Regions from separate parts of the Zobellella sp. An-6 genome, predicted to be linked through region 2. Evidence: predicted binding sites of a transcription regulator. Region 2 holds the regulator's gene; each other region holds the start of a gene.
The links. Region 2 encodes sigma-54, which starts transcription at its own class of promoters, with help from an activator protein. Its sites were predicted from a motif close to TGGCACNGTTTTNGCTT; they were not measured.

Region 1 (3,196 bases), 1.9 Mb from region 2:
AAATTGAAGAACCGGCTCCGGAGAGAGCCGGAGGAGGCAGCATTATCGTTTGGCCAGCCGCTGCAGCAGCTTGCGGGCATCGGCCTGTTGCTCGGCATTGCCCTGCTCGAGGGCCTCGTTGAGCAGTTCGCGGGCGCTGTCGATATCTTCTATCTCGATATAGGCCCGCGCCAGATCCAGTTTGGCGCCCATGCCCCCCTCGTCCAGATCGATATCGACCTGCTGGCCGCGTCCCAGCACATCGGCATATTCATCCAATTCCAGATCCAGCTTACGCTCGTAGTCCCGCTCCGGTCCCTCGCTGAGCTCCGCCTCTTCCATCAGCTTGTCCACCGACACATAGGATTCGGCGGCCTTCTCCCGCTGCGGGGACTCGGCCTCTTCCGGTGCCTCGACCGTCTCTGCAGCAACCGAATCGAAGAGCATCTCATCGATGTCATCGTTGGAAACCCGGTTTTTCCTGTCCCCTCCCATCGCCGTTTCATCATCGAACAGCATCTGCGAAAGATCTTCCGGCACCGCTTCGGGCTCGTCGGCCTGCGCTTCGGTCCCCTGTTGCAACTGGGTTTCCTGCTCTTCCCGTTCTTCCTGCAGCTGCAGCTGGGCTTCCTGCTCTTCCTGCAGCTGTTGTTCTTCCAGGAAACGCGCGAAAGCGTCCTCGTCGATATCCCGCTCGGTCGTTTTCGCCTCGGGCTCGGCAAAGGAGGAAGCCTGCGGAGATCCCGCGGGCTCGGGCTCGGTGGCAAACAACTGGTCGAAGTCGTTATGCTCCTCATCCATCACGGCCGAGGTGGTCTCGGCCAGCTCCCGCTCCTGCTCGGCCAACTCCCGCCTTATCCTGTTACGCCACCACAGGGTAAACAGCGCCAGCAGCAACAGCGCCGGCAGGGTCAGCACCAGGGCCAGGTTCAAGGGGTTGCGCAGCAATTCGTCGAACCAGCTTCCTGTCCCGCCAGGCAGATCCCGGCCACCGTCCCGCACCAGTTTCAATTCGTTGACTTCGGCCGTCAGCTGGCTCAGGCGCTGACGCAGCGCCTGGTTATTGTCGGCCAAGGCAGCCAGTTGCTCGTTGGACATCGCCACTTGCTCACGCAGTTCATCCATGAGACGGGTTTGCAGCTGAGCCAGTGCCACTTGCTCGGCCTGTTCCGGCGTCGAGGGTTCCGCACTCGCCGCCACGACAGGCGCGGCGACGAGGGGCTCACTCGGGGTTAGGGAAACGGTCGCCGCGGGAGGAGAGGCGACGACAGGAGCCGGCGCGGGCGCCGGCTTCGGCTCGCTCAACACGGTGGCCGGCCGGGCCGGCTCGGCTGGCTTGGGCACTGCCGCCGGTGCGGGCCTGGAAGCTGCCGCCGGCTGGCGGGTGACCTCGGGTCTGGGCGCCGTGGCCGCCCGGGTGACGCTACGATTGCCCTGCCGGCTCAGGCGCCGGAATTCGGCCTCCGCTTCGCGGGGCGAACGTTGCTGGGCCTGGGACTCGGTCGGCAGCCGCAGGGTGGCCCCCCGTTGCAGATAATTGACATTGCCCCGCACGAAGGCGTTGGGGTTGAGGTGATAGAGCGCCACCATGGTCTGCTGTACGGTGACCGGTGCCCGGGTATGGCGGGCGGCGATGGCCCAGAGGGTGTCGGTGCTGCGGATGGGGCCGTAGCGTCCCGGGGCGGTGGCGGTAGTCGGCGCCGGCGGCACTTGTGCAGCAGGGGCCGGCGATGCCGGTGACGCCCGCTGCTCCGGGGCGGATGATTCGGGGCCTCTCAGCTCGATATAGAACTCACCCTGGGCGAACGAAGGTACGGAGCAGGCCAGCCACAAGGCCAGACCGAAACTAAGCTGTGGTCTGAGTCGTATCATTGCGTATGTTATATCCTTTTCCTGACTCTTCACCGGGTAACCCGGCCGTCTTGGCTAGCCATGGCACAAGTGTAGAAAAAAACAGTGCCAATAGGAACTTATCTATCCGTCATCTCACTCAATGCTCTATCGGCAGCCGCGCTTCAGGCTTTAAACCCCAATTCGTCGGCGGCCACGTCCGCCCCCAGCAATTGCAACGAACCCAGTTCACGCCGCTGGGGATAGTCCTTGCGCAGCCGGTCGAAGAAACCGGGCTGGCCCAGGGCCCCACGAAAGGCCACGTCATCCTGCTCGATGTCGTAAACCAGCCGCACCAGGCGTTCGAGCAGCACCTGATCCGGTGCTCCGGCCAGGGTCACGGTTTGCACCGGGGCAGCCGGCAGCAACCGTTCAGGAGCGATGTCCATCACCCTCCCCTGCTGGGCACACAGGGCCTGGTAAAGGGCGAAGGTACCCCTGACCTTGCCCTCCAGGCTGTAACCGGCGATATGCGGTGTGGCAAGCAGGACATGGGGCACCAGGGAGGCCAGCACCTCGGGCTCGTGCTCCCACACATCCATCACCAGGGTCAGGGGCGCCGACCCCAGTTGCCGCTGCAACAGCACCCGGTTATCCCACACGTCCCCCCGGCAGGCGTTGATCAGCACCTGCTCCGCGTGCAGCCCCCCGATCACGGCCTCATCGAGCAGGTGCCAGGTGGCATGGGGGCCGGTCCGGGTCAGCGGCACGTGAAAACTGACGACATCGGCGCGTAAGGCCTGCTCAAATTCGACAAAAGCCGTCGGATCCCGTTCGGCCAGGAAGGGGTCGCACAGCTGCACCCGCATACCCAGTGCCCGGGCCCGTCCGGCCACCTCGGACCCGGTATTGCCGGCACCGATCACGGCCAGGGTCTTGCCGGCGAGTTGCCAGCCCTTATGGTTCGCCACCCGCAGCAGGGCCGCCAGCACATAGTCGCCCACCGCCACCTTGTTGCAGCCCGGCGCACTGGCAAAACCGATGCCGCGGCGGGCCAGCAGGGCGGTGTCCACGTGGTCGCAGCCGATGGTGGCGGTGCCCACGAAGGCCAGCCGCTCGGCCTGGGCCAGCAGGGCCTCGTCCACCCGGGTGATGGAGCGTACCAGCAGTACATCCACATCCCGCAGCTGCTCGGGCCGGATAGCCCGGCCGGGGCAGGTCACCACCTCGGCCCAGTCGCCAAACAACTCCTGCACGAAGGGCATATTTTCATCGGCCAGCAATTTCATCGGTTACCTCCTTGAACGGCCCAGGCATTGTACCCCGAGTCGCCCGGGGCTTCAGCTGTAATCCGCTCGTGCTTTTGCTAGACTCGCCGCTTTGCCGT
Region 2 (3,196 bases):
GTCTGAGCGTGGCCGACAACCTGATGGCGGTGCTGGAAACCCGCAAGGATCTGGACGCCATTGGCCGCGACGAGAAAATGGAGCTATTACTGGAAGAGTTTAATATTACTCATATCCGCGACAGCCTGGGGATGAGCCTGTCCGGTGGTGAACGGCGTCGAGTGGAAATCGCGCGGGCCCTGGCGGCCGATCCTCGCTTCATCCTGCTGGATGAGCCCTTCGCCGGGGTGGACCCGATTTCGGTCATCGACATCAAGAAGATTATTCTGCACCTGCGCGATCGCGGCCTCGGCGTGTTGATTACCGATCACAATGTGCGGGAAACCCTGGATGTGTGTGAACGGGCTTATATCGTCAGCCATGGTCATCGCATCGCCGCCGGCACCCCGGCCGAGATCCTCGCCGACGAGCAGGTCAAGAAAGTCTATCTTGGTGAACAATTCAGCCTCTGAGCAGGCTCCGTATCATGACAGTGCGGTCGATATAGAAGGACTTTTTTAAAAGATGAAGCCAACTCTTCAGTTACGTTTGGGCCAGCAGCTGACCATGACACCCCAGTTGCAACAGGCGATCCGTCTGCTGCAACTCTCCAGCCTGGAGCTGCAGCAGGAGATCCAGCAAGCCCTGGAGAGCAACCCGTTACTGGAGCAGGAAGAGCCGGAAACCATCGACGTGGCCGAGCCCCGCCACGAAGAGCAGATGGCCGCCGATACCGCCATGGAGCAGAGCCAGCTGTCCGACGAGCTGCCCATGGACACCAACTGGGAAGAGCTCTATACCGCTTCTTCCGGCGCCGGCGGCGGCCTGCCCGAAGGCGCCGAGGACACCGTCTACCAGGGTGAGACCACCGAAACCCTGCAGGATTACCTGCTGTGGCAGATGCGTCTCACCCCCTTCAGCGACACCGATCAGGCCATCGCCCTGGCCATCATCGATGCCATCGACGAGGCCGGCTACCTCACCATAGACGTGCCCGACATCCTCGAAGCGGTGACCGGCGACGAACTGGACATCGAGGCGGACGAGGTGGAGGCGGTGCTCAAGCGCATCCAGCACTTCGACCCCATAGGGGTGGCGGCCCGCAGTGTACAGGAATGCCTGCGCATCCAGCTTGAGCAGTTCCCCCCCGATACTCCCTGGCTGCAGCAAGCCCGGGAGGTGATCAACCAGCACATGGATCTGCTCGGCAACCGTGACTACCGCACCCTACAGCGCAAGGCCAAGCTGAAGGAGGAAGAGCTCAAGGAAGTGCTGGCGCTGATCCAGCAGCTCGAACCCAGACCCGGTCATACCGTCATCCAGAGCAGCTCCGAATACGTGATCCCCGACGTGGTAGTGACCAAACGCAACGGCGCCTGGGTGGCGGAGCTGAACCCGGAGGCCATGCCGAAAGTGAAGCTGAACCAGACCTATGCCGCCATGGCCCGGCAACCGCGCAACAACGAGGATGGCCAGTTTATCCGCAACCATCTGCAGGATGCCAAATGGTTCCTCAAGAGCCTGGAAAGCCGAAATGAGACCCTGCTCAAGGTTGCCAATTGTATTGTCGAGCAACAACAGGCATTCTTTGAGTATGGCGAGGAAGCGATGAAGCCCATGGTGCTGAACCATGTGGCCGAGGCGGTGGAAATGCACGAGTCCACCATCTCGCGGGTAACCACCCAGAAGTTCCTGCACACCCCTCGGGGGGTGTTCGAGTTGAAGTACTTCTTCTCCAGCCATGTGGGAACCGACGACGGTGGCGAATGCTCCTCGACGGCGATTCGCGCCCTGATCAAGAAACTGGTCGGGGCGGAAAACCCGGCCAAGCCGCTGAGCGACAGCAAGATCGCCCAGTTGCTGGCCGAACAGGGGATACAGGTGGCCAGGCGAACCATCGCCAAGTACCGGGAGTCACTGGCCATCCCCCCTTCCAATCAGCGTAAACGCCTGGTTTAAAGGCAGACCAAGAAGGAAGACGTTATGCAAATAAACCTGACTGGACACCATGTGGAAATCACGGACTCACTGCGTGACTATGTGAACAGCAAATTTTCCAAGCTGGAGCGTCACTTCGACCACATTACCAATGCGCACGTCATCCTCAACGTGGAAAAACTGCAACAGATCGCCGAAGCCAAGCTGAACGTCAGTGGCGGCGAAGTCTTCGCCAACTCCCAGCACGAAGACATGTACGCGGCCATCGACGGCTTGATCGACAAGCTGGATCGCCAGATCATCAAACACAAAGAGAAACTCAAGCAAAAATAACCATGGAAGTCGCCGACATACTGAGCAGGGACTGCACTCGCAGTGCGGTTCCCTGCACAAGCAAGAAACGAGCTCTGGAAATCATCAGTGAGCTGGCCGCCCAACACCTGAACATCAGCAGCCAGCAGCTGTTCGATTGCCTGCTGGCCCGGGAAAAAATGGGCAGCACCGGCATCGGCAATGGTATCGCCATTCCCCATGGCCGTATCAGCGATGACAACAAGGCGACCGCCGTACTACTCACCTTTGCCGAGCCGGTGGAGTTCGATGCCATCGACAACCAGCCGGTCGGCCTGGTTTTTGCCCTGCTTGTTCCCGAGCAGGAGTGCAAACAGCACCTCAAGACGCTGTCATTGATTGCCGAAAAGCTCAGCAACAAGCAGGTGTGCAAACAGCTGCGCCAGGCCGGCAGCGATGACGAACTCTATCAGATCATGATCTCCGCCTGAGGATAGCGCCATGCAGCTGGTGATCGTCAGTGGTCGTTCCGGTTCGGGTAAAACCGTGGCCCTGCGAGTACTCGAGGATTTGGGCTATTACTGCGTCGATAACCTCCCCGTCGAGCTATTGCCGGAGCTGGTACAGATGCGCCGGCACAAGCCGGGCGAAGTGGCGGTCAGCATCGACGTGCGCAACCTGCCCGACAGCCCCGACAAGCTGGAAGCCTGCCTGGCCGAAGTCAGCGCCATGGAAGGAGTCAGCCTGTCCAGCATCTTTATCGATGCCGACAACGCCGCCCTGATCCGTCGCTTTGGCGATACCCGCCGGCTGCATCCCCTGTCCCGCCACAGCCTGACCCTGGACGAGGCGATCCGGGAAGAGACTCACCTGCTGGCCCCCCTGTCTTCCGCGGCGGATCTGCGCATCGATACCTCCAGCCTCAGCATCCATGATCTGAGCGAGATCATCCGCGAACGCATCCTCGGCAAGAAGGAGCGGGAACTGA
Region 3 (3,196 bases), 2.5 Mb from region 2:
CTCATCAACTTCAGTTTCGGGGTCATGACCCGGGCCGCTCCCCAGCTCAACATCTTCAGCGTGGGCTTCGCGGTCAGCATGGTATGCGGTCTCTTTATCATGTGGCTGACCCTGGGCGGCTTCCTGGGGCATTTCGAGAACCAGTGGCTCAGGCTGCAGCTGGTGATGTGCGATACCCTTTACCTGAGTTGCGAGGGAGGCTGAATGGCGGAGTCGGACGGCCAGGAACGAACGGAACAGCCCACGGAGCAGCGACTCCGTCAGGCCAGGGAAAAAGGGCAGATCCCCCGCTCCAAGGAGCTGGGCACGGCGGCAGTGCTGCTGAGCGCCGCCGCCGGCCTGCTGATGATCAGCGGCCCGCTGGGGCGGGCCATGTCCCGGGTGTTCGAGCAGAACTTCCGGGTTGAGCGGGCGGCGCTGTTCGACCCCGAGGCCATGATGGCGGCGCTGAAGAGCTCGGTGCTGAGCCTGATGTGGCCCCTGCTGGGGCTGTTCGCCATGGTTCTGGTGGCCGCCCTGGTGGGCAATACCCTGCTCGGCGGTTTCAATTTCAGTACCCAGGCGATGATGCCCAAGCTCAGCCGGATGAGCCCGCTCGCCGGCATCAAGCGGATGTTCGGGTTGCAGGCGCTGGTCGAGTTGCTCAAGTCCATCGCCAAGGTGGTGTTTATCGCCACCTTCGCGATCTGGCTGCTGTGGGGCCAGTTCGAGAACATACTGCGGCTGAGCGATGAGACCCTGCCGGCGGCCATGATCGGTGCCCTGGAGTTGCTGCTGTGGATGGGATTGCTGCTGTGTCTGGCGTTGTTGCCTATCGTGGCCATCGACGTCCCCTTCCAGCGCTGGAACCACAACCGCCAGTTGAAGATGACCCTGCAGGAAGTCAAGGACGAGTACAAGAATACCGAGGGCAAGCCCGAGGTGAAGGGGCGGATCCGCCGGCTGCAGCAGGAGATGGCCAATCGCCGGATGATGGCGGAAGTACCCACCGCCGACGTGGTGGTGGTCAACCCGAGTCACTACTCGGTGGCCCTGCGCTACGACAAGGACAAGCCCGGCTCGGCACCCGTGGTGGTGGCCAAGGGGCTGGACGAAATCGCCCTCAAGATCCGGGAGATCGCCCGGGAATACGAGGTGCCGGTGATCTCCTCGCCCGCCCTGGCGCGGGCCGTCTATCATTCCACCAAACTCGACAAGGAAATTCCCGAAGGGCTCTTCGTGGCGGTGGCCCAGGTCCTGGCCTATGTATTCCAGCTGAACGCCTGGCGCAAGGGCCAGGGCCGCAAGCCGGTGCCGCTGAAGGATGACCTGCCGATCCCCGAGGAATATAAAGTCTGAAGCTTGAAGCCTGAAGCCTGAAGCCCGCCGTAGGGTCCACTTCAGTGGACCGTTTCGCCACCGGCGCTGGGGTTCGGTCGAATGAATTCGACCCTACAGTGCGTAGTTTTTGGTGTTGATGGCTTGTTTTTTGCATCAAGAATCACATCGGTTTTCAGCAACAATTAACGTACTCATGGAATTCAGGGCAAGGCTTTTACAGGCGGGACAGTGGTCGCGGTGGTTTCACAAGGGCCTGGGCACGCCCCTGCTGGTGCTGGCGGCACTGGGCATGGTGGTGCTGCCCATTCCCACCCTGCTGCTGGATGTGCTGTTTTCCTTCAATATCTCGCTGGCGCTGGTGATCCTGCTGGTGGCGGTGTACACCCAGCGGCCGCTGGATTTCGCCGCCTTTCCGACAGTGCTGCTTGTGGCCACCCTGCTGCGGCTGGCCCTGAACGTGGCCTCCACCCGGGTAGTCCTGCTGGAGGGACACGAAGGCGGCAACGCCGCCGGTAACGTGATCGAGGCCTTCGGCTCGGTGGTGATCGGCGGCAACTACGCGGTGGGTCTTATCGTCTTCCTGATCCTGATGATCATCAACTTCGTGGTGGTCACCAAAGGGGCCGGGCGCATTTCGGAGGTGAGTGCCCGCTTCACCCTGGACGCCATGCCCGGCAAGCAGATGGCCATCGACGCGGATCTGAACGCCGGTCTTATCAACCAGGAGGAGGCCCGTACCCGGCGGGAAGAGGTGACCCGGGAGGCCGACTTTTACGGCTCCATGGACGGTGCTTCCAAGTTCGTGAAGGGCGACGCCATCGCCGGCATCATGATCCTCTTCATCAATATCATCGGCGGTTTCATCATCGGCATGGCCCAGCATGGGCTGCCCTTCGGTGAGGCGGCCCGGATCTATACCCTGCTCACCATCGGCGACGGCCTGGTGGCGCAGATCCCCTCCCTGCTGTTGTCCATCGCCGCCGCCATCATCGTCACCCGCCAGAATACTCGGGAGGACATGGGCCAGGCGATGCTGGGCCAGTTGTTCGACAATCCCAAATCCCTGTCCATCGCCGCCGGCATACTGATCACCATGGGACTGGTGCCGGGCATGCCGCATTTCGCCTTTCTGCTGCTGGGCGGCCTCTCGGCGTTGGGCGCCTGGTGGCTTTACAAGCGCAGTGCCCGGGCCGAGCAGCAGGGGAGCGAACAGGAGAAGCTGCCGGCCCCCATCGGTGCCGAGCCGAAAGAGCTGAGCTGGGACGATGTCTCCCAGGTCGACACCATCGGCCTGGAAGTGGGTTACCGGCTGATCAGCCTGGTGGATCAGTCCCAGGGCGGGGAGCTGCTGAGCCGGATCAAGGGGGTGCGCAAGAAGCTGTCCCAGGAGCTGGGCTTCCTCATCCCGGCGGTCCATATCCGCGACAACCTGGAGCTGGGCCCCAACCAGTACCAGATCACCCTGATGGGCGTCAGCTCCGGTGCGGCCGATATCTACCCGGAACGGGAGCTGGCCATCAACCCGGGGCAGGTGTTCGGGCCCGTTGCCGGCATCGATACCCGGGATCCGGCCTTCGGGCTGGAAGCGACCTGGATTGCCAGGGAGCAGACCGAACAGGCCCAGAGCCTGGGCTACACCGTGGTGGATGCCGCCACCGTGGTGGCCACGCACCTGAGCCAGCTGCTGACCAACCATGCCGCCGTCCTGCTGGGCCACGAAGAGGTGCAGAACCTGATCGACCAGGTCGGCCGCAGCCAGCCCAAGCTGGTGGAAGGGCTGGTGCCCAATACCCTCGGCCTGGCGCTGGTGACCAAGGTATTGCAGAGCCTGCTGAACGAAGGGGTCACCATCCGCGACATGCGCACCATACTGCAG
Region 4 (3,196 bases), 3.0 Mb from region 2:
AGCCTACCTCTTCGGCCAATAGCTGCATATCCTCCCGGCCGAAGGCGGTACGGTTTTTGGTGGTCATATCGACTCCTGTCTTGACATTTAACCGGCAGATTTTAGACTAACGCCATCATGAATGAACGTTCATTCACAAGTGAGCCACCCATGAGGGCTCACACTATCCCCATATTACTGCAACGAAAAACGGTCACGCTACCGTTATACTGAACGACGAAAACAAGATGCCTGCCCCCAGCACGGCGATAATTGGTCCATCCGTTATTAAAGGCTACATAATGAAGAAAACGCTGTTGTCGACCCTGGTGCTACTTTGCACGGCGGGCCCGGTTCACGCCGAGGACTTGCTGGATATCTACCGGCAGGCGACCCAGAACGATCCCCAGGTGCGCGAAGCCAAGGCACGCCGCGATGCCGCCTTCGAACAAATCAACGAGTCCCGGGCTCCTTTATTGCCCCAGGTGAATCTCGGTGCCGGCGCCAGCCAGGTGCAGAGCAATCACGACGACCGCAGTACCCGCTCCACCGCTAACCTGGGTGCCACCCTGGGCCAGGCGCTCTATCGCCGGGCCAGCTGGATCGGCCTGGACATCACCGAAAAAGCCGCCGCCCAAAGCGAAGTCGTCTATAAACAGGTACAGCAGAACCTGATCCTCAGGGCCACCCAGGCCTATTTCGACGTGCTGGCCGCGCAAGACAACCTCAGCTTTGTCCAGGCCAACAAAGAGGCGGTCAGCCGCCAGCTGGATCAGACCCGGCAGCGTTTCGAAGTGGGGCTGAGTGCCATGACCGACGTGCACGAAGCCCAGGCCCAGTACGACCAGGCCCTGGCCGAGGAAATCAGCGCGGAAAACGCGGTCAACAACGCCAAGGAAGGACTGCGCGAACTCACCGGCATCAGCTATGCGCGCCTCAACGAACTCGATACCGACGCCTTCAGCCCGGTGCAGCCCGGTGCCGCCGCCGATGCCTGGCTGGAGATCGCCCTGGAGCAGAACCTGGAGCTGCACAGCCAGCGCATCAGCAAGGACATCGCCAACGAGCAGATCGGCCTGGCCCAGTCGGGGCGTCTGCCGACCCTGGATCTGAACGCCGGCCTGACCAGCAGCTACAGCGACTTCAAGAATCCGAACCAGAATAATGACGGCACCCTGAACGAAGGCAGCATAGGCCTGAGCTTCAACCTGCCGGTCTATTCCGGCGGCGCCGTCAGCTCCCAGATCAAGCAGTCGCAGCACAACTACGTGGCGGCCAGCGAACAACTGGAGCGCAGCTTCCGCTCGGTGCAGAGCCAGCTGTACTCCTCCTACAACGACGTCACCGGCGCCATCGGCTCCATTAGAGCCTTCGAGCAGTTCGTGGTGTCGGCAGAAAGCGCGCTCAGCGCCACCGAAGCCGGTTACGAAGTGGGCACCCGCACCATAGTGGACGTACTCAACGCCACCCGCCAGCTGTACGAAGCCAAGCGCCAGCTGTCCGAGGCCCGCTACAACTACATCCTGAGCCAGCTGCGGCTGAAGCTGGCCGCCGGCAACCTGACCGAGCAGGATCTGGTGGACATCAACAACGGGTTGAAACGCTGAGCCCGGAAGCACCTTCCCAGGCGGCCCGGGCCGCCTTCCTTGCCCAAAGCGTTGCACCATCATATGGTCCCTGCCTTATGATGGTGCATTCCCCCCTCCCCCGCCTTCTGTTAATTTATTGATAACAAAGAAAATGGCATCATGGCACAGGCCTTGCTTCATGACTGACAGAGTCACTGATTATTTACAAGGCCACTATGACAGCTTCGATCCATACCACCTGCCCCTATTGCGGCGTTGGCTGCGGCGTTAAGGTCGACAGCCAGGGCATTCCCAGCGGCGATGCCCAGCATCCCGCCAACCTCGGTGCGCTGTGCGTCAAAGGCATGGCCCTGGGCGAAAGCCAGACCCTGCCGAACCGCCTGCTCTATCCGCGGGTGAACGACGAGCAGGTGGACTGGCCCCAGGCCGTCGAGCATATCGCCCATCGCCTGGGCGACATCATCGAGCGCCACGGCCCCGGGGCGGTGGCCTTCTACGGCTCGGGCCAGATGCTGACCGAAGACTACTACGTGGCCAACAAGCTGATGAAGGGCTTTATCGGCTCCGCCAATATCGACACCAACTCCCGGCTGTGCATGTCCTCCGCCGTGGCCGCCCACCAGCGCGCCTTCGGCGAGGACGCGGTGCCGGCCAGCTACGACGATATCGACGACGCCGAACTGGTGGTGATCGTCGGCGCCAACACCGCATGGACCCATCCGGTGCTGTTCCGCCGGCTGGAAGCCGCCAAGGCCGCCAACCCGAAGCAGCGGTGGGTGGTGATCGACCCCCGCGCCACCGCCACCAGCCAACAGGCGGATCTGCACCTGGCCGTCACCCCCGGCACCGACCTGATGCTGTTCAACGGCCTGGCCCGCCGTATCCTCGACAGCGACCGCCTGGATCGCCACTTCGTGGAGCAACATGTCTCAGGCGCTGACGAGCTGTACCGACAGCTGTCCGGCCCCGAATACGCTCCCGAGCGGGTGGCCGAAACCACCGGCCTGTCCGTCGCCCAGCTCAACCGCTTCTATCAGTTGTTCCTGGACAACCCCAAGACCCTGACCCTGTTCTGCATGGGCATCAACCAGTCGTTGCAGGGCACCTTCAACGCCGGCGCCATCATCAACTGCCACCTGCTCACCGGCCGCATCGGCAAGCCCGGCGCCGCGCCCTTCTCCCTCACCGGCCAGCCCAACGCCATGGGCGGGCGGGAAGTGGGCGGCCTGGCCAACCAGCTGGCGGCCCACATGGACTTCGCCCCGGCCAACCGGGACAAGGTAGCCCGCTTCTGGGGTTCCGACCGCCTGGCCCAGGCCCCCGGCCACAAGGCGATGGAGATGATCGATGCCATCGAGCGCGGCGAGATCAAGGCGCTGTGGGTGATGGGCTCCAACCCGGCGGTGTCGCTGCCCGACAGCGCCCGCGCCCGGCGCGCCCTGGCCAAGTGCGAGCTGCTGATCGTCTCCGACATCAGCCCCAACACCGACACCGCCAAACTGGCCCAGGTGCTGCTGCCCGCCGCCGGCTGGGGCGAGAAGGACGGCACCGTCACCAACTCCGCGCGCATCATCTCCCGCCAGCGCCCCTTCAAGCCGGCCCCCGGCGCCGCCCGGCCGGACTGGTGG

Region 1: the regulator sigma-54 is predicted to act here: its motif matches at 1,925-1,941, upstream of ACT7DK_RS08240 (FimV/HubP family polar landmark protein).
Region 3: the regulator sigma-54 is predicted to act here: its motif matches at 1,458-1,474, upstream of flhA (flagellar biosynthesis protein FlhA).
Region 4: the regulator sigma-54 is predicted to act here: its motif matches at 1,729-1,745, upstream of ACT7DK_RS03195 (nitrate reductase).

Annotation. Positions count from the first base shown of each region.
Region 1 is NZ_CP199259.1:1,784,974-1,788,169, reverse strand. Features, by position in the region: gene ACT7DK_RS08240 (FimV/HubP family polar landmark protein) at 43-1,851, opposite strand; gene ACT7DK_RS08235 (4-phosphoerythronate dehydrogenase) at 1,995-3,098, opposite strand.
Region 2 is NZ_CP199259.1:3,725,394-3,728,589, forward strand. Features, by position in the region: gene lptB (LPS export ABC transporter ATP-binding protein) at 1-452, shown strand, start outside; gene ACT7DK_RS17450 (RNA polymerase factor sigma-54) at 505-1,938, shown strand; gene hpf (ribosome hibernation promoting factor) at 1,963-2,250, shown strand; gene ptsN (PTS IIA-like nitrogen regulatory protein PtsN) at 2,253-2,699, shown strand; gene rapZ (RNase adapter RapZ) at 2,710-3,196, shown strand, end outside.
Region 3 is NZ_CP199259.1:1,204,233-1,207,428, forward strand. Features, by position in the region: gene fliR (flagellar biosynthetic protein FliR) at 1-204, shown strand, start outside; gene flhB (flagellar biosynthesis protein FlhB) at 205-1,338, shown strand; gene flhA (flagellar biosynthesis protein FlhA) at 1,514-3,196, shown strand, end outside.
Region 4 is NZ_CP199259.1:709,434-712,629, reverse strand. Features, by position in the region: gene nudF (ADP-ribose diphosphatase) at 1-67, opposite strand, end outside; gene tolC (outer membrane channel protein TolC) at 282-1,586, shown strand; gene ACT7DK_RS03195 (nitrate reductase) at 1,784-3,196, shown strand, end outside.